4 regions of the Arthrobacter pigmenti genome follow, and region 2 is predicted to be linked to each of the others. Evidence: riboswitches for the same ligand, from Rfam matches in the RefSeq annotation. Region 2 holds a riboswitch; each other region holds the start of a gene.
The links. A riboswitch is a leader RNA that binds a small molecule or an ion and turns the genes downstream of it on or off. The one in region 2 is predicted to bind S-adenosylmethionine.
Positions count from the first base shown of each region.

Region 1: another riboswitch for S-adenosylmethionine. It lies ahead of metX (homoserine O-acetyltransferase MetX); the one in region 2 lies ahead of BJ994_RS13805 (bifunctional o-acetylhomoserine/o-acetylserine sulfhydrylase).
Region 3: another riboswitch for S-adenosylmethionine. It lies ahead of BJ994_RS00660 (hypothetical protein); the one in region 2 lies ahead of BJ994_RS13805 (bifunctional o-acetylhomoserine/o-acetylserine sulfhydrylase).
Region 4: another riboswitch for S-adenosylmethionine. It lies ahead of BJ994_RS09805 (aminotransferase class V-fold PLP-dependent enzyme); the one in region 2 lies ahead of BJ994_RS13805 (bifunctional o-acetylhomoserine/o-acetylserine sulfhydrylase).

Region 1 is NZ_JAATJL010000001.1:1,024,271-1,028,772, forward strand. It holds gene BJ994_RS04695 (CPBP family intramembrane glutamic endopeptidase) at 1-554, shown strand, start outside; gene BJ994_RS04700 (VOC family protein) at 557-1,198, opposite strand; SAM riboswitch class IV at 1,519-1,647, shown strand; gene metX (homoserine O-acetyltransferase MetX) at 1,663-2,814, shown strand; gene BJ994_RS04710 (DNA glycosylase AlkZ-like family protein) at 2,835-3,995, opposite strand; gene BJ994_RS04715 (SGNH/GDSL hydrolase family protein) at 3,998-4,502, opposite strand, start outside.
Region 2 is NZ_JAATJL010000001.1:2,956,443-2,960,944, reverse strand. It holds gene BJ994_RS13825 (hypothetical protein) at 343-882, opposite strand; gene BJ994_RS13820 (GNAT family protein) at 879-1,469, opposite strand; gene BJ994_RS13815 (VOC family protein) at 1,474-2,181, opposite strand; gene BJ994_RS13810 (helix-hairpin-helix domain-containing protein) at 2,366-2,581, opposite strand; SAM riboswitch class IV at 2,728-2,844, shown strand; gene BJ994_RS13805 (bifunctional o-acetylhomoserine/o-acetylserine sulfhydrylase) at 2,889-4,214, shown strand; gene BJ994_RS13800 (isochorismatase family protein) at 4,367-4,502, opposite strand, start outside.
Region 3 is NZ_JAATJL010000001.1:128,183-132,684, reverse strand. It holds gene BJ994_RS00695 (sensor histidine kinase) at 1-407, shown strand, start outside; gene BJ994_RS00690 (response regulator) at 400-1,080, shown strand; gene BJ994_RS00685 (hypothetical protein) at 1,090-1,308, shown strand; gene BJ994_RS00680 (DUF6194 family protein) at 1,315-1,770, opposite strand; gene BJ994_RS00675 (MerR family transcriptional regulator) at 1,855-2,559, shown strand; gene BJ994_RS00670 (helix-turn-helix domain-containing protein) at 2,636-2,887, opposite strand; gene BJ994_RS00665 (DUF2975 domain-containing protein) at 2,887-3,378, opposite strand; SAM riboswitch class IV at 3,487-3,607, shown strand; gene BJ994_RS00660 (hypothetical protein) at 3,619-3,930, shown strand; gene BJ994_RS00655 (hypothetical protein) at 3,969-4,502, shown strand, end outside.
Region 4 is NZ_JAATJL010000001.1:2,125,568-2,130,069, reverse strand. It holds gene BJ994_RS09815 (IS630 family transposase) at 1-416, shown strand, start outside; gene BJ994_RS09810 (class I SAM-dependent methyltransferase) at 413-1,177, opposite strand; gene BJ994_RS09805 (aminotransferase class V-fold PLP-dependent enzyme) at 1,255-2,613, opposite strand; SAM riboswitch class IV at 2,657-2,771, opposite strand; gene hisN (histidinol-phosphatase) at 2,886-3,692, opposite strand; gene BJ994_RS09795 (cold-shock protein) at 3,845-4,048, opposite strand; gene rsgA (ribosome small subunit-dependent GTPase A) at 4,214-4,502, opposite strand, start outside.

The sequences.
Region 1 (4,502 bases), 1.9 Mb from region 2:
TCTTCTTCGCCCTGGTGCCCGTGGCGCTTGTCCTGTTTCTGCTCTCTGGTCCGGGAAGGTCGGCGTTCCGACGGATCGGCTTCACCTTCACTAACCCGAAGATCGATTTTGGTCTCGGGTTCCTGCTCTCCGCCATCATTGGCCTCGGCACCCTCGGCGTCTATGCAGCAGGCAGGGCCTTCGGCCTGACAACCCAGATCATCCCCACTGCACTCGATACCTACTGGTGGACGGTGCCCGTACTCGTACTGTCCGCGCTCCGGCATGCGGTGCTTGAGGAGGTGATTGTGGTCGGCTACCTGTTCGAGCGCCTGCGGGAACTGCGCTGGTCCACTCCAGCCATCATCATTGCCTCAGCGCTGCTGCGAGGAACCTACCACCTGTATCAGGGGATCGGCCCGTTCATCGGGAACGTCGTGATGGGCCTCATCTTCGGCTACGCCTACACACGAACCAAACGGGTGATGCCGTTGGTGGTTGCGCACGCACTGCTCGACATCGCCGGATTCGTTGGTTTCGCCCTCTTCGGACCGGCGATGGGAATCGGCGGGTAGCTCTAGATCTGAACTGAACCCTGTCCGGTCTCGAAAGTGACCGACATGATTCCCGGGGTTCCGTTGGGTGCGATCCAGGCGACGTCGACGTCGTCAAGCGGGTGGGTAGGAGGCGTACCGAGCCACTCAGTTACCCGGTCGGCAGAGCCGGCAATAGTAAGGGCGCTCAGCCTGACTGAAGCCGGCCGTGCCTGCGAGGGATGAATGGCTTCGGTGCCGTTGTCCCAGCGGATCATGTAGGGCACCTGCGGGTCCGAGATGAGGCCTTTGATGCCGATCTGCTGCCAGGTGAGCTCCTGCCCGTCCGGGAACTTCCGGTTGCCGGGAACGGCGCTGCGGCCGAGGCGCTCCTCGAACGGCGTGAGGTCATCAACCGCGACGCACCAGCCCATCCAGCCGCCGCCGGCCTCGGAACGGGCGCGGACAGCCTGTCCGAAAGGCGCCTTGTCCGACGCAGGGTGGTCGAGTACCTCAACCACCTCGAGGTACTGGCCGTTCACCAGCGGAAAGATCATGTTGCGGGTTCCGAATCGAGGGTGAACTCCACCCTTGACGAATTCGATTCCCAAAGCTTCGGAGATCCGCTCCGCCGTGGCAGAGAGACCGTCAGGTTCACAGGCGTAAGAGACATGATCCAGGCGCATGGCCCCATTTTGGCACTTTGTGATGGAGGCCTCGACTTAGGGTTACCTAAGTCACAGACGCTCCCGGGTAGCCCCAAGCTAAATCCAAGGTTTTGCGCGGATAGTTTGCCGGACAGGAAGACCGGTTCCGAGACCGCCGGCGCTTCCTGCCAGGGACCTTCGAAACGGAAGTCCCCCTTGAGTGGAGTCGCCCCCTTCCAGGGACACGGCGGCTCCACTCAAGCATGTTGCACGGCATTCCTGCTTCCGTCCACAGGCCGGAAATTCACCCCGGGTCACATTAGTTGCCCAATTCCGCACCGTCGGGTTTTCTTGTACCAGGTCACGAGTGACAGTACGGCGCGTTGCGCCGCCAGCCCCGGCTTGCTGTCCGGCAACCCTCCTTCGCGGTGGGGTGCCCCGGGTGACGACCAGGCGATGCACGAACGGTGCAGGCGCAAGCGCGATTTACGAAGGTGGCACTCTTGACAGGCACTACAACGACCCAGGCGCAGCCGCGGCCGGATCTGGACGGGGACGCTTCCATCCGGCGGTTATCTATCGGTCCGATGACGCTCGAGGCTGGAGGGCACCTGCCCGACGTCGTTCTTGCATATGAGACCTGGGGGAGCCTGAACGCGGATGCCTCCAACGCGGTCCTGATCGAGCACGCGCTCACGGGCAGTTCACACGTTGCACGGGGGGACTCTGAGGAGGAGGGCTGGTGGGACGGCCTGGTTGGCCCGGGCCGCACCATCGACACCGATCGCTTCCTCGTTGTGTCCATCAATATGCTCGGCGGCTGTTACGGCTCTACGGGACCTGCGTCCCTGCACCCGGATGGGAAACCGTGGGGTTCGCGCTTCCCGTTTGTCACGGTCCGCGATTCCGTGCGGGCTGAGGCATTGCTCGCGGATCTGCTGGGAGTTCCATCCTGGCATTCGGTGATCGGCGGATCAATGGGCGGCGCCCGTGCACTTGAGTGGGCGCTCATCTACCCCGACCGCGTCCAGCGCTGTGCAGTCATTGCATGTGCGGCAGCGAGCACAGCCGAGCAGATTGCATTCGCACAGGCACAGGTGCAGGCAATCCGGCTGGACCCGCAGTTCGCGCAGGGAGACTACTACGGCACCGTCGGGCCTGAGGGCGGCCTCGGACTCGCCCGGCGGATCGCGCACATCACCTACCGGTCCGAACCCGAGTTCACCCACCGGTTCGGGCGCGCCGCGCAGGGTGCGGAGGAGCCGTTCGGATCCCCGCTTCCGGCGGAGCGTGGCCGCTACCAGATTGAAAGTTATCTCGACCATCAGGCAGACAAACTCGTCCGGCGCTTCGACGCCAACAGCTACATTGTCCTCACCGAGGCACTCATGAGCCACGACGCGGCACGTGACCGCGGCAGCCTTCCCGAAGCGCTGAGCAAGGCACAGGCGCAGTTCTTCATCGCGGCCGTCGATTCCGACCGGCTCTACTGGCCCGCGCAGTCACACGAACTCGCGACCGCGCTGCCGGGCGAAGTGACGGTACACACGATCACTTCGCCAATAGGCCACGACGCGTTCCTGACCGAGATAGCGCAGCTTGAGCCCGCGCTGCATGCGGCTTTCTACGAGGACGACGACGACGGCGCCGCGTAGCACTCAGTGACGCGTAACGTTCAGCGCCACCGGACGTTCAGCGCACGTCCAAGGAAATCTCCGTACTTCCGCACCGCGTCTTCCAGTGCCGCAGCCTCCGCCTCATCAAAGGGACGATCGGTGACGATATCCAGGATCGCTTCCCGTGGGCCCAGGGTGTGTTTCCACCCACCCGCCACCTGTCCGTTGAGAAGGATGAGGTGCCCGGACAGGCGGGCCGGGCTGCTCGTCAACGGCGGCGCACCAAAGAATCGGGTGGGTGTGTAACCCATGACGAACTCGTCATAGCACTGGATGAGGTCTACCACGGGGGTCTCCGGGGGCCGGATAGCCAACGGTTCCACCGGGACAACGAACCTCTGCCCGCCGATCTCTTCGGAGGTGAGGAGATCGTCGGCCTCCCGCAACCCCTCGCGCACGTCGGCGAGCGTAAGCCCTGACCAGAGGGAGCAGTCCTTGACCGTAGCCGGCGCGCGGCCGCCGAAGTAGCGGATCACCAGTTCGCGCAGTGCTTCAGTCCGATCGAATTCTCTGCCGGAAGGGATGCGGACGGACCCGCCCGTGGGGGCGGGCTCCACTCTTGCTTCGAACGCGGCATAGGTTTGCCTGACGGTCCCGCCGGCACTGACGCGGGGCGTTCCGCTGATCAGTACCCGATCGAGTTCGGCCGCCATAAGGAAGCTGCCGAGCGCTGGTCCGGCTGATGGCAGGGAGGCCGCTTCCAATGCTGTTGCCAGTTCGTCGCGGGTTCGATGGGAACCGTCCGCCACACACGCCCCAAGGACAGCAGTTCCGGACCGTAGGGTGGCTTCATCAAGTCCCCACTGCCTGATCACTGAACGCATAGTCATCTTTACCCGCGGCGCCGTGAGCTGCAGCAACCAGGCGGCGTCCCAGCGGTGGACGAAGTGCCAGGTGGGCCTGAGCACGTGTGTCCTCAGGAGCAAGCCGTCCGCATACAGCCGGTCAATAGTGGCGGCCGTTTCACCGGCGCTCCGCTGGGCAAGGGACCAGCGCGCATAGGTGAACTCCTGCGCCTGCATCGCGCCGAGCTCACGGAGCACCGCAGCCGCGGGTTGGTCGCGAGTGCCCCAGAGGTGCTGGCGCAGCAGGCGCCGCATGCCGACGTCGTGCCCTGGTTGATGCAGTGCAGGATCCGGAGCAACCTGTCCGTGCGGCACGCTCAGGTGCCTGATCCGGGAGGCATGCCGGGCCCGAAGATCGGTGCCGGTTCAGGACGCTTCGGTGTGATCCCATCCCCGGAGGAACGGTGCCGCAACCGGCGCAACACCCAAGGGACAAAATACTCACGCGCCCACACGAGGTCCTCGCTGCGCGCAACGCGCCAGTTCTTCGGGGGCAGCGGTTTCGGCTCAAGCGGCTGCAACTGGTGGCTCACGGCGAGGGTGTCCAGGACCATCATCGCGATCGTATGGTGTCCCAGCGGTGAGAAGTGCAGGCGATCCGGGCCCCACATCTGAGGATTGACCAGTTGCCGCAGCGCCCACATGTCAGCGATGACGGCGTCGTGCCTGGCCGCGATGATTCGAAGGTTCTCGTTGTAGATGGCCGTCTTCGCGCGGATGCTGCCGAGCACCGTCTCGCGGACATCCGGTCCCGTGAAGAGGACTACGGTGGCCCCGTTTGCACCAAGGATCTGAACGACGCCGTCCAGCCGGGCGGCGAGC
Region 2 (4,502 bases):
CAGGTTTTTGTCCTGCCGGAATTCATCAGGGACCGGCTGGAGCGCACCAAGGCGGGCGGGGGACTCATCCAGCACATAACCGTTCGAAGTAAGCATGAATCCAATACTTCCTGCGCCGGGTGTTCAGCGACATGAACAATGTGGTCCACGTTCTTGGACTTACCTGCAGGGGGCATCCTGTGGGTCGTGTTGCCGAAGGCGGAGCGGTAGGCCGTCTCCCACCGTCGTGCCGGCCGCGCTCAGGGCGCCGTCGTCGTCGGGGTTTCAGTGCCGTGCGTGCGTAAGACTATGAAACCCGGCGGCGGTTCATCTTGCCTTCCTGGGCGGTGGTCACTGCGGGTGTTAGCAGGCTTCCGGCCCCAGCCGGAGTTTCCGCTGTGTGTTGAAGTGGTGTCGAAGTCGTCGGTGCCGGTGTTCGAAGAGGGCGCCGACGAACGCGCGAAGCACGCCTGCCGTGATCGAGAGCCGTGGCACGACAGTGAGCTGGTCGGTGACGCGGGTCAGGTTTTCGGTAAGGGCTTCGAGCTCGCGGCGGTGCTCCCAGACACTGGCCGTGCGCATCCTTGAGCGCTCGTGGAAGCGCACGGGCTGGGTCACCTCGATGAGCCGCAGATCGTCGTACTCGATTGGCAGCACACCGCCAAGCAGCAGCGGCGCCTTTCCGAGCCACTCACCCACGGGTACGGTCGCGATTGTTGCATGCCGGTATCCGACGGGCATCTGCATCGACAACAAGGGGCGCAGCTCGTGGTTGATCCCGGCGGGCGCGGTTACTCGCTCCCAGACCGCATCCCTTGGGGCGGCGACGACGACAGACCTGGTTACACGCACCGCCGGCTGTCCGGCCTTTGCACGATCGCCGCTGGCGGCGAACAGTCTCATACAGGCTCCATCACTTTCACCATGACGCAGTTCTTCAGCCCTTTGGGCCGGTCGTAGGTGAAGCCGAGCCGCTCGTAGAGTCGGCGGGTGCCGTTGTAAAGGAACGACGACGACATCTTCTTGGTCTGGTTGGTCAGGTCGTGGGGGTAACTTTCTACTCGTCCGCCGCCTGCCTGCGCAATCAGGTCGAGGGCTCCGGTGATCGCCAGCTCCGTGACGCCCTGCCGCCGGTGGCGCTTGTCGACGAAGACGCAGGTGATGCGGTAGTCGGGGTCTGCGGTCTTGGTGGCGTCGTACTGTTTGCGGTGGTGGATGTTGGGCAGCTCGACCGGGACGCCGTACTCTGCCCACGCGATAGCCTCGTCGCCGTGCATTACCAGCGCGGCGTGCGCCTTGCCCTGCTCGACGTAGGCCTTCTTCATTGCTCGGCTGCCGTCGTAACCCGGGCCTCGCTCGGCGCAGTCCGGGTGGAAGTAGGTGCACCAGCAGCCTCCGAAGATGCCATTGTGCCGCACCACCATGGCCTCAAAGGCCGGCCAGGTAGCGGTGCTGAGGGGAGCGATGCAGTACGGCGACCCGGCACCCATGCTTCTACTCCTTCGCCGCGGCAGACGCGTCGACGCACAGGACTCCTCTGTTCCCGTCCTGGTCGGCGATCACGGTCAGCATCGGCGCATTGCTGTCATCGACGACGGTCCCACCCGCGGCGAGAGCGGCGGCGACCCGCTGCTGGGCCACCTCCGGCGCCACATATACCTCGACGTGGAACCGCTGACTGGGCGCCTCCTGCTCATCGAAGTCGCCGAACCACAGGTTTGGAACCCGCCCCGTGGCGTCCCGGATTTCGTCGCTTGGGGTTCCGCGGCCCTGGGCGTCGGTGTCCCCGGTCAGCAGTGCCGCCCACACCGGGGCTATAGTCGCGGAGTGCGCCGTGTCAAGGCCGAGCTCGATGTCGCTGACCGAAGCTGGATCCGCCTCGAGCTTGTGATCGACGGCGATCTCGGTGATCCGCCGCGCGAGGTCGATGTCCTGCTGGGTCACCCATTCGACGACGTGTTCGGTGCCCTCGTCGTCGCGATAGATGGCATCCTTGGTGACCAGTTTGAGGTCGATGTATCCATTACCCATCGACACGCGCGGATAGTGCCCGAAGGGGTCAGCCGCCTCACCAACCGCCGTGACAAACCGTGCGCCGGTACCGAAGTCATCGACCAGGTAGCGCGCATGCAGTCCCTGGGCCAGCTTCCGCCAGTCGGTCAGGTTAGCCTCGGCGATTTGTGCACCTGTCAGCATATCCATAGGCGGACTCTACACGTGATTCACCTCACAACGTTCTACACGCGCAACCGGACTCACTCAACAACTCGACACGTCACCGTCGCGGTTGTCCACCTACCGCACCGGGAAAGTGGTCCGCTTCGGCGCCCGGGCCCGACGAAGTTAGAGATCGGGAAAACGACGACGACGACGGCGGCTCGCGCGGTCAAACAGGTTTCAGGAAACCTGTTCCCATAGCGGCGAGTTCGGCCTCCAGGATGCGCACCGCGTTCGGCCCGACGCCGTGGACAGCGAGCAGGTCTTTTGCGGTCACCTGCTCAAGTTGGGCGAACGTGGTGTAGCCGTGGCGTGCCAGTTCCCTGCGTGCGGTGCGCCCGATCTCCCGGGGGTACTCCGTTGGTACTGGAGAGTCTTCTGGCATCGCGCAACTCCTCGTCGATGGGCGGTGTTCGTACATTGTGCCGTGGGGCCCTCTCGGTGTCACGCAGCTGGGGCAGCAGAGTCGCCGGTACGTGATTTTTCGTCATGTTGGCATCCTGTGAGTTTCCCTTCCCTAGACTGGGCGCAGGTCATGAGTGCCAGCGCGAAGCCCCGGCTTGCTGGCCGGCAACCCTCCTTCCGCGGCGGGGTGCCCCGGGTGAGGACCTGGCTGTTCGGCGAAGGGCCGGACGGCAAGCGCTGCCCGTGGTGCTCGAGAGCATGCCGGGCCCAGATCACAGGAGCCTTAGATGTCCAACGGATGGTCCTTCGAAACCCGCCAGATCCACGTCGGCCAGGAGCCGGACGCCGCCACCGGCGCACGTGCGCTGCCGATCTACCAGACCACCTCCTTCGTCTTTCCCACCGCCGAGAGTGCGGCGAACCGCTTCGCGCTGGCGGAGCTGGAACCGATCTACACGCGTATCGGCAATCCCACGCAGGACGCGGTGGAGCAGCGGATCGCAAGCCTTGAAGGCGGTGTTGGTGCGCTCTTGCTCAGTTCGGGGCAGGCTGCGGGAACCTTCGCGATCCTGAATATCGCTGAGTCCGGTGACCACATTGTTGCCAGCCCCAGTCTGTACGGCGGCACATACAATTTGTTTGCTCACACCCTGAAGAAGTTCGGAATCTCCGTCACGTTCGTGGAGGACCCGGACAACCTCGACCAGTGGCGAGACGCCGCCCAGCCGAACACCAAGCTGTTCTTCGCCGAGGTTGTCTCCAACCCCCGACAGGACGTGCTGGACATTGAAGGCGTCTCCGGCGTCGCCCACGACGCCGGTGTGCCGCTGATCGTGGACAACACGCTCGCGACGCCGTATCTGATCCGTCCGCTCGAGTGGGGTGCGGACGTCGTCGTGCACTCCGCCACGAAGTACCTAGGTGGGCACGGTACGGCGATCGCCGGCGTCATCGTCGATTCCGGAAAGTTCGACTTCGGGAAGGACCCTGAGCGTTTTCCCGGCTTCAACACCCCTGATACCACCTACAACGGGCTGGTCTACGCCCGCGACCTTGGCGAAGGCGGTGCCCTTGGAGCGAATCTGTCCTACATCCTGAAGGCCCGCGTCCAGCTCCTGCGCGACCTGGGCTCGGCAGTGTCGCCGTTCAACGCCTTCCTGATCGCACAGGGTCTGGAGACGTTGAGCCTGCGGGTGGAACGGCATGTAGGCAACGCTGAAAAGGTTGCGGGTTGGCTGGAGGCACGGGGCGACGTCGAATCCGTCGCCTACGCGGGCCTCCCCTCGAGCCCCTGGTACGAGCGTGGCCGTAAGTATGGTCCGAAGGGGACCGGTGCGATCGTCTCGTTCGAGTTGGCCGGCGGGGCCGATGCAGGCAAGCGGTTCGTGGATGCGTTGGAACTGCACTCGCATGTTGCGAACATTGGGGACGTGCGTTCGTTGGTCATCCATCCGGCGTCGACCACGCACAGCCAACTCTCCCCGGAGCAGCAGGCCGTTGCCGGAGTTACGCCGGGACTGGTCCGGTTGTCGGTGGGTCTGGAGCACATAGACGACATTCTGGCTGACCTCGAGACAGGCTTCCGTGCGGCGAAGGCGGCATCTGGTACATAAAAGTCCGATTGGGCAGAACCCCTGCCGATGGCATCCCGGTGACCACAGTGCAACGGACTGTTCGTGATTGCCTGGCTACCGGCACCGACCCCTATCAGCTGCGACTCGCCGTCGACCGCGGCCCCGCCGCATCAGCCGTGCGTTCGCGGCGCTTATGCCGGGGTCGGCACTTCGGCGCGTTCCGCTCCCGCCACAGCGGAACTGCCAAGATCGCTTCCCTGCAATGATTCCTGCGTGTTGACGGCGTTGATCCATGCGTCGGTGGTGCCGACACGTGCCCAGTTCGAG
Region 3 (4,502 bases), 2.8 Mb from region 2:
TCGAGGAAATGCGGAACGGCGGTCTAAGGATCGAGTTCGGCGAATCCGGTGAACGCAGAGATCTCACCGATGGTCAACAGGTCGCTATCTACCGGATAGTGCAGGAGTCCCTGACGAACGCGCTCAAGCACGGCGGACGGGATACGGATGTGAGGCTGCATCTAGACTGGAGCGGGCCGGGCCTCACCGTGCACGTCGCGTCGACCATCGCAGAAACCGACGCCGCGGCCGAGCCGGAGGCGGATCGCGTTGGACGTGGCCTGCCCGGGATGCGGGAACGGGCTCACCTCGCCGGTGGTTGGGTGACTGCCGGTCCCGATGGCGAACACTTCCGGGTCACCGCCTACATCCCGTACCCGAAGCAGGAGCAAAGCGTGGACGATGGGGCGAGCAGTGACAATGACTGACCACGGATCCCGTATCTCCGTTGCGCTGGTCGATGATCAGGACCTGTTCCGTGCCGGCATTCGCATGCTCATCGAAAGCCAGGAAGACATGTTCTTCGTCGGCGAAGCCATCAACGGGGAGGAAGCGGTTGTCCTGGCGGCTGAGAACCCACCGGATGTCCTGCTCATGGACCTGCGGATGCCCGTACTCGATGGTGTTACGGCGACCCGGCAGATCGTCGACCGCGCCAAGGCTGCCGGAACAGAGCTGCCGAAGATCATCGCGCTCACCACGTTCAACCGCGACCAGGCAGTGGTCGACGCCGTGCACGCCGGTGCCAGCGGATACCTGCTCAAGAGCGCGGAACCAGAGTTCCTGCTCGCCGCGATCCGAACCGTGCACTCCGGCTATTCAGTCATTGCGCCGGGTTCTATCCACTCCCTCTTCGAACATGCCGCGCGCACGCTCCCCGCCGCAGGTCCGGACCTGTCAGTGCTTGACGCCCTGTCCGGACGTGAAGGTGAAGTCTTCCTCCTGGCGGCGAAGGGACTCAGCAACAGCGAGATGGCCGAAAGCCTGTTCGTCTCAGAGGCCACCATCAAAACGCACCTGCGCAACGTGCTGGACAAGCTCGACCTACGCACCCGCGTGCAACTCATCGCTTTTGCGCACGAGCACAGGCTGTTGGGTTAGGTGGCGGCCATGGGGGAGGTTCTTTTCATCGCCCTGGCGATTGTCGTCGTCGTGATCGCAGCCGTACTGGTGAGACACACGGTGAAGGAACGCCAGCCCAAGGATTATGAGGAGCGGCCGCCTGCACCCGAAGCTGTCAGCCAGTGCCGTACCCCGGAACAGATGGCGGTTGCCCGCGAACTGGCTCGCCAGATCCTCGAGACGGATGCCCGGCAGCATCCCCGTTAGGTCAAGTCAGCCGTTGCGGCGCTCGTAGCGTTTCCGCGCCAGATCGTAGGCCTCACGGAGAAGCTCCCCCGTTGCCGCGCTGGTCCGCTGCCCCGGATTGAGCACGCACAACCAGCCCAGCGAACCGTAGACGGGGTGAGCCATGACGACGTCCAGGCGGCCGGCGTCGTCGTTCGTTTCAAATGCCTGTGCCGCTGTGTAACTCTCGAACGCTGATCTGCCTGCAGCGATATTCACCCTGAAGATTCCCGGCCGGTCCAGGCGCGACCTCGCGTCTTCGGGATAGTTCTTCGTCACGATCGTGGCGAAGGGCTGTGTTGCCTGCGGCATCTTCCCGTTGGGCGCGTAGTAGAAGAAGGTGTCGCCCCAGGCGAGTTCCGGCGATCCGTCGCCTTCGGAGACGGTGAAGGCTGCCGCACCGTCGAACGATTTGACCAGTGTGATCACTTCATCGATGTCCATCCATCAAGCCTGTCATTGAAGTACATATGGAGGGTTCTCCTGCGCTGTGCATGACATCCGGGGATGAAAGTCTACATTTGGAGTATGCGAACCATCGACGTCGCCCGCCGCGTTGGCTGCTCGGTTCAGCTCATCCGCAACCTTGAACGCGATGGGATATTGCCGTTCAGCGCCAGAACGCGAGCGGGTTATAGGCAGTACGCGGAGGTCCACTTGAAATCAGCGCTGGCGTACAGTGCCTTGGCGGCCGCTGTGGGCCCGGTTGAAGGCAAGCGGCTTGTGCGCACGGTCCATCGTGGCCCGGTACACGAAGTGCTTGAGCTACTCGATGTGGCGCATAGCCGGCTTCTCGAGGAGCGGATCGGGTGCCGCGCAACGAGGGCAGCCGTCGCAGCAATCTCGGGAGAACATATCGACGACGGCGCCCACCGCGACTCGATGGCGGTTGCAGAACTCGCTGGCGCACTTGGGATCCGAACCTCAACTTTGCGGCATTGGGAGGCGGAGCACCTCATCACCCCTGTCCGGCTACCCCCGCGGGGTGCTCGCCAGTACACGCCGTCGGTAATCCGGGATGTGCGGATCGTTCATCAGTTGCGCTGCGCCGGATACCGGATCGACACTCTGCAGGAACTCATGCCGCACATCCGCGAGGGGAAACGCTTGGACGACCTTGCAGCGATCCTGGCACGGCGCGAGGCCGATATCGAGTTCCGATCCCGGGCACTGCTGGCAGCATCCTCTGAGTTGGACGCGCTGCTTACTCTTGTTGACGCGGTCCGGGACTGAGCATTTTCGGGCGTTCGTTCGTTTTGACTGAGGTTCGGCGGCCGCTTTGGGAAGCGGTACAGAACCGGCCGCGAGACTAGGCGTTTTCCTGCTCAAGCCGGGTGACGTCGTCGTCGTTTTCTAGTTCAGGCTCCCAACGCAGAATGTCGCCGGGCTGGCAGTCGAGCACCTCGCACAGCGCTTCGAGCGTAGTGAACCGGACGGCCTTGGCGCGGCCGTTCTTCAGCACCGCCAGGTTGGCCGGCGTGATGCCGATGCGGTCGGCAAGGGCACCGACGGGCATCTTCCGTTTGGCCAGCATGACGTCGATATCGACGATGATGGGCACTAGATTACCTCATCGAGTTCGGTCCGCAGGTGCTTCGCTTCAGCATCGCGGGCAACGGCCTGTGCGAGCAGGGTCCGCATCACCAGAACGATCAGCGCCACCCCGCCGATCATCAGAGATGCACCGCAGATCAGCAGCACGATCCCTGGGGCAATTTCACCAGGCGCCAGCAGAACAGCAAGCCCGAACACGAGGACCGCGGCAGCTGCAATCGCCCAGAAGATGATGTCGACGTATCGGAATGCGGCCTTCGAAAAGACAGTGTTGCGGCGGACCATCGTCAGCAGTTTCCATACACACAGCGCCGTGATCTGAACTGTGACGATGCCAAACACGACGATCGCGTTGAACGTGATCCGCAGTCCGGTCGGCACGCCCGCTTCTTCCAGGTCCGTTGAAATCAGCGGCACCATCCACAACTGCACAAACAGCGAACCGGCCAGCACCATCGCAATCACGATCCGTAATGCGAGGATGGTCAGTTTTCCCATCGGAACTCCTTCGATTGACTTACGTTGAGAATCTATCGTTAAACGATAAGTGTCAGCAAGCGCAACATTCTCGGACTGAAGGCACCGTCGTCGTTATAATCGGTTCAGCTTCAAGAGTTGCGGTGCCAAGCTCCGACTGGCCGCACACCAACCCCATGTTCACGGGTGGTTCGGATGAGGAAGCGGCCTTCGCCGCCCTGATGGGCGCTGGCGGGGGCAAGAGCAACCGAAGGACGCGCCGTGAGCCCCAGCCCCTCAGACGACTGTCTGCCTGCAGTTTTCCCCATTCTTGACGTGTACGACGGCGTCATCGAGTTTCGCGTTGACGGCCAGTGGGAGCGCCGCTGGGTTGCGGACATCCACTCGTTGGACGCGGTGCTGCGGCGGAGCGTGTGCCGGCCGGAATGGGATTCTTTCGCGGAGACGCTCGTAGTGCGGATTGCTTCGCTCGGGCGGCGCAGCGGGCTGCGGGTTGAGGTGCCGCTGCTGGCTGCCTGTCCGGTCATGGCGGTGGAGGCGGTGCGTGAGGTCCGCGACCTTGAGCCGGCGTGAGCGCGCGGCGTAGGAGAGCGGGCGTTTAGGCTGAGCGGATGGAATGGATTCCGGATGTCGAGCGCGGAGCGTGGCTGAAAGAGCGGCTGAACTGGTCTTCGAATGACATGCACGCCGTGGTCCCGCGCGGGTTCCAGGCGTACGCCCGGATCTTCCACCCGGCCTCGCGGGACCGCCCTGCCGAGACGAAGACCTGGCACGGCTATGAACCCGGAAACGTGATGGACTTCGAAACGGAAACCGTGACCTGGCAACAAACGGCTGACGCTTTCGGCACTGAGATGCACGCACTTGCCCAGTTCCACCGGCTGGTCAGGACCGCAGAACTTTACTCTTCACAGGAGCTCGACCCTGCCGGCTGGCGCTATACCTGCCCTCGGTTGGGCAATCTCGACGTCGGCATCCTGGCTGCCGTTGCTGCGCACCTCGCGGAGCACACAAGTACACCGGACGACGGCGCGGCCGCCGTCTGGGGTGGCTGGGGCGGGCTGACCACTGGAGCAAGCTGCGCCGTACTTACCGCTACTGAGAACGACGACGGAACGCTCAATGCGACCCAATCCCCGCAGGGT
Region 4 (4,502 bases), 830 kb from region 2:
CCGTGATTGCCTCGACGCATCGGAAGCATCGGGCGATCGAGTTCCGGAAGTTCCTGACCAAGATCGACAAGGAAGTCCCCGACCATCTCGATATTCACGTCATCTGCGACAACTACGGCACGCATAAACACCCGACGGTCAAGACCTGGCTCGACAAGCAGCCCCGGTTCCATATCCATTTCACTCCGACATACTCGTCATGGATCAACCAGGTCGAGAGGCTGTTTGCCGAAGTCACCCGGAACCTGCTCCAACGCAGTGATCACCGCAGCGTGCAGGCATTGGAAAAAGACCTCAGGGAATGGGTAAAAGCCTGGAACGAGGACCCGCAACCCTACGTGTGGACCAAGACCGCCGATGAGATCCTGGAATCCCTATCCCGACTAATGCAACGAACTACCGGCGCAGGACACTAGGACGAAGAGCGCGTCGCCCTCCATGCGTATGTCAGGTACGGCAACTCGAGGGTCGCGTTCCACGGGTGGCCGAGGTGTTCGTGGAGATACCAGCGCAGGTTCTCGTCGACCCTGGCCCGCGTGGAAACGGAAGCGTTCTGGTAGTAACTGCGTGAGCGCGCAAGCTCAACGACGTCGGACGCGGACAACAGCTGGGTCCACGCGAAGACCCGCGACTCGGGCTTCGTGAAGCGCGCGCCGAGCAGCGGCCGGTAGCTGGGACGGAAGACATCACCGGCGTGCATGATGCGGGAAAGCCGGTGCACCCACGGCACTGAAACGTCCAGCTGGTTCCAGACCAGGGCAAGCACGCCTTCCGGCGCGAGGATGCGGGCAGCTTCTGCAACGGTCTCCACCGGATCGCACCAGTGCCACGCCTGGGCGATGGTCACGACGCCTGCACTTGAGGCGGGCAACCCCGTGGATTCGGCGGTGCCCTCCACAGTGCGCACATCCGGCAGACTGCGCGATAGCACCGCCAACATGTCTGAAGACGGGTCTACCGCCACAACCTCGCGGGAGCGACGCACAAGCTCCCGGGTGAATTTGCCTGTTCCAGCGCCGATGTCAATCGCCCAAACAGCTGAGGCCGGAACAAGCCAGTCGACGCAATCATCCGGGTAGCCCGGACGGACGCGGTCGTAGCGCTCGCCGTCCTGCAGATACCCACGAGCCAGTGTACGACGGCGGTGCGCGGCGAGGCGCGGACCTCCAGGAACCATAGTGGTGAGCTCCTCGCGTGCGGGTGTGGGACCCGACAATTAAAGCACCGGACTGCGCGCTGGCGCCCGCTATGCGTCTAGTCCGTGGAGCACGGGGCCGCACCGGCGGTGCCGGGCGTATGCGGAGCCCACTCGGGGAAGTTGCGGGTCTCCACGGCAGGGACCCACCGTCCCTGATCGACCACGTAATCGGTGCCAAGCCCATTGGAGATCAGTGCACGCAATCCGCCCAGGAGGCGTTCGACGTCGTCCTGCCTCGATCCCAGCCCGAAACTCGCCCGCAGCGAACCCGAAGGCAGGCCGAGGCGCTTGAGCAGCGGATGGGCGCAGAACTTGCCGTCGCGGAGGCCGATCCCGTGTTCAGCGGACAGGTAAGCGGCAACCAGACCCGCGTCGTAACCGTTCACGGAGAAGTTGACCACGCCGATGGCGTCGGTTTCCTCCGAGAAGATGCGGTGGACGGTGACCTCCGGCAGATCCGACAAGCCGTCGATGAGCGCGGTGCGGAGTTCACCCTCATGGCGCTGCCAGTCCGCTTCGCTGAGCCCTGAGATCACCTGCGTTGCGTGGGCGAGCGCGGCAGCCCCCAGAACGTTCGGCGAGCCGCCCTCATGACGGGCGGGACCGGTTGCCCACGACACGGAGTCCACCCTGACCGTCTTCACCGCTCCGCCGCCGGCCAGGTGCGGGGTTCCCGCATCGAGCCAGTCCGGCCTGCCGACCAGCACGCCAGCACCGTAGGGCGCGTAGAGCTTGTGGCCGGAGAAGGCGACGTAGTCGATCTCATCCCCGGACACATCCAATCGCCGGTGCGGAGCGAGCTGGGCCGCGTCCACGACGATCCGCGCGCCATGAGCGTGCGCAATCTCCGCGAGCCGCCCGATGGGAAGGACCTCACCGGTAACGTTGGAAGCCCCCGTCACCGCTAGCAGGTTGATCCCGCCGGCGGCGAGCTCCCGATCGAGCGCGACGGCGGTGGCATCGACGGTGTCGGCCGCGGTAACGCTGCGGTGCGGCCGCTGAAGCCAGGGAAGAAGGTTGGCGTGGTGCTCCAGGTCGAGGTAGAGGACTTCGCCCTCGCTCGGCACGCACCCGGCGAGCAGGTTCAGGGAATCTGTGGTGTTCCGCGTGAAGATGACGGCGTCATCTGCGCGTCCGCCCACGAAGTCCCGGACAATCCTGCGGGCGTTCTCGTACAGCGATGTAGAAATCTGTGAAGCGTATCCCGCACCCCGATGGACGCTTGCGTAGTACGGCAGCACGCTCTGGACGTAGTCGCTGACCTCCTGGAGTGCCGGTGCCGACGCCGCATAGTCCAGATTCACGTACCGTACGGTGGTGCCGTCGATTAGTGGAGCCGGAAGCTCCCCACCCAGCACCGGAGCGAGGGGATCGGCGGATACCAAGGTTGTCTGGTCTAGGATTGCGTTGCTCATGGAGTAACCCCACAGTGGTCTCAGGGAACCGCCGTTCAGGGAGGTTCCGCGCTTGCCGCATCACTTTCTGGTGCGGCCTGGTCGTCACCCGGGGCACCCCACCGCGGAAGGAGGGTTGCCGGCCAGCAAACCGGGGTTTTGCGCTGGCACTCGTGACCAATGTGTTTCAGCATAGGACAGGTTGGCGTTGCCCTGCAGCATTGTTACAGGGTTACTGGCGGCGGATCCGTTGCGCCGAATACCGCGGATCGGCGGTATTCGGCGCAGGAGGCCTACAAAAGGTCGTCGAGGGCCGGGTTGAGTTTCTTCAGGACCTCGTTGTGCAGCGTGCTGTTCGTTGCCAGCGCATTGCCGCCGAAAGGGCCATCTGAGCCTTCCAGAGACGTGAAGCGGCCACCAGCCTCCGTGACGATCGGTACCAGTGCAGCCATGTCATACAGGTTCAATTCCGGTTCGCACGCAATATCCACTGCTCCCTCGGCGACGAGGCAATAGGACCAGAAGTCACCGTAGGCCCGTGTGCGCCAGACCGAATCGGTGAGCGATACGAACTCATCGAGGTTGCCGCGCTCCCGCCAACCGGAAAGGTTCGAGTAGGAGAGGGATGCGTCTTCCAGCCGTGACACGTTGGACACCCGGAGGCGGGTGGCCGCCGCGAGCGACTTCCCCATAAACGCACCCGTGCCGGTTGCCGCCCACCAGCGCTTGCCAAGGGCCGGCGCACTGACGACGCCCACTACGGGGCGGCCTTCATCGACGAGGGCTATGAGCGTTGCCCATACCGGAACGCCGCGCACGAAGTTCTTGGTGCCGTCGATGGGGTCGATGATCCAGCGCCGCGCGCCGGCACCGCTGCTTCCGAATTCCTCTCCTAGCACTGCATCGCGCGGCCGGGCACGTGAAAGCTGCCCGCGGATCGCTTCCTCTGCAGACTTGTCGGCGTCAGTGACCGGCGTAAAGTCCGGTTTTGTCTCCACCGACAGATCCTGGGCCTTGAACCGGGACATGGTCTGGTCATCCACCGAGTCCGCCATCACGTGGGCAAGGCGCAGGTCATCGTTGTAGCTCTGGAGGTTCATACTTCTCAACCTATCGTGTGGGACGGCGGCCATCCGGGAGCGGAGTGCCATCAGTGGTCATGTGGCGCCGCCGACGAATATCGAGACAGGGCCTTTACGACAGAAGGGCACCGGCCCAAATGGCCGGTGCCCTTCTGAAATGCTGCTAAAGACTAGAGTACGGAGATGTTCTCAGCCTGCGGACCCTTGGGGCCCTGGGTGGTCTCGAAGCTGACCTTCTGGTTCTCTTCGAGTGAGCGGAAGCCGCCCGAGTTGATTGCGGAGAAGTGTGCGAAAACGTCAGCGCCGCCGTCGTCAGGAGCAATGAATCCAAAGCCCTTTTCAGCGTTAAACCACTTGACTGTACCTGTAGCCATTTTTTCTATTCCTTGAGTGTGAGGATCCCCCCGTACTTCGGGGTTCCTGTCGCGGTGTTCTTTTCGCCTGTCAAGAAAGCTTTCGAACTCCGGAGAGAAATCAAGGCTTAAAAATTAGTGCGCAACACAACAACTGCGTCCAGTCTAGCAGGAAAAACAGGCACCTTAGTGTGTGCCCAGTTCCTTCGTGTCGGCTGCCGGTTCCGAACCTGCGCCGAGCAGGCGCCTGAGGGATGCAAGGCGGACCGGCCCGGACGCGCCCGCGTGTCCGGCCGCAACCCAATCGTCCAGCCCGCAGTTCACCGCTGCCTCGTCGTGGCGGCAGCCACGTTCGCAGTCCTGGGTTCCGGGCTCGAGGTCGGGAAAAGCGGCGAGGATCCGGTCCGGCTGCACATGTGCCAGTCCGAAGGAGCGTATTCCAGGCGTGTCAATGATCCAGGTGCCCTCGGCGGCG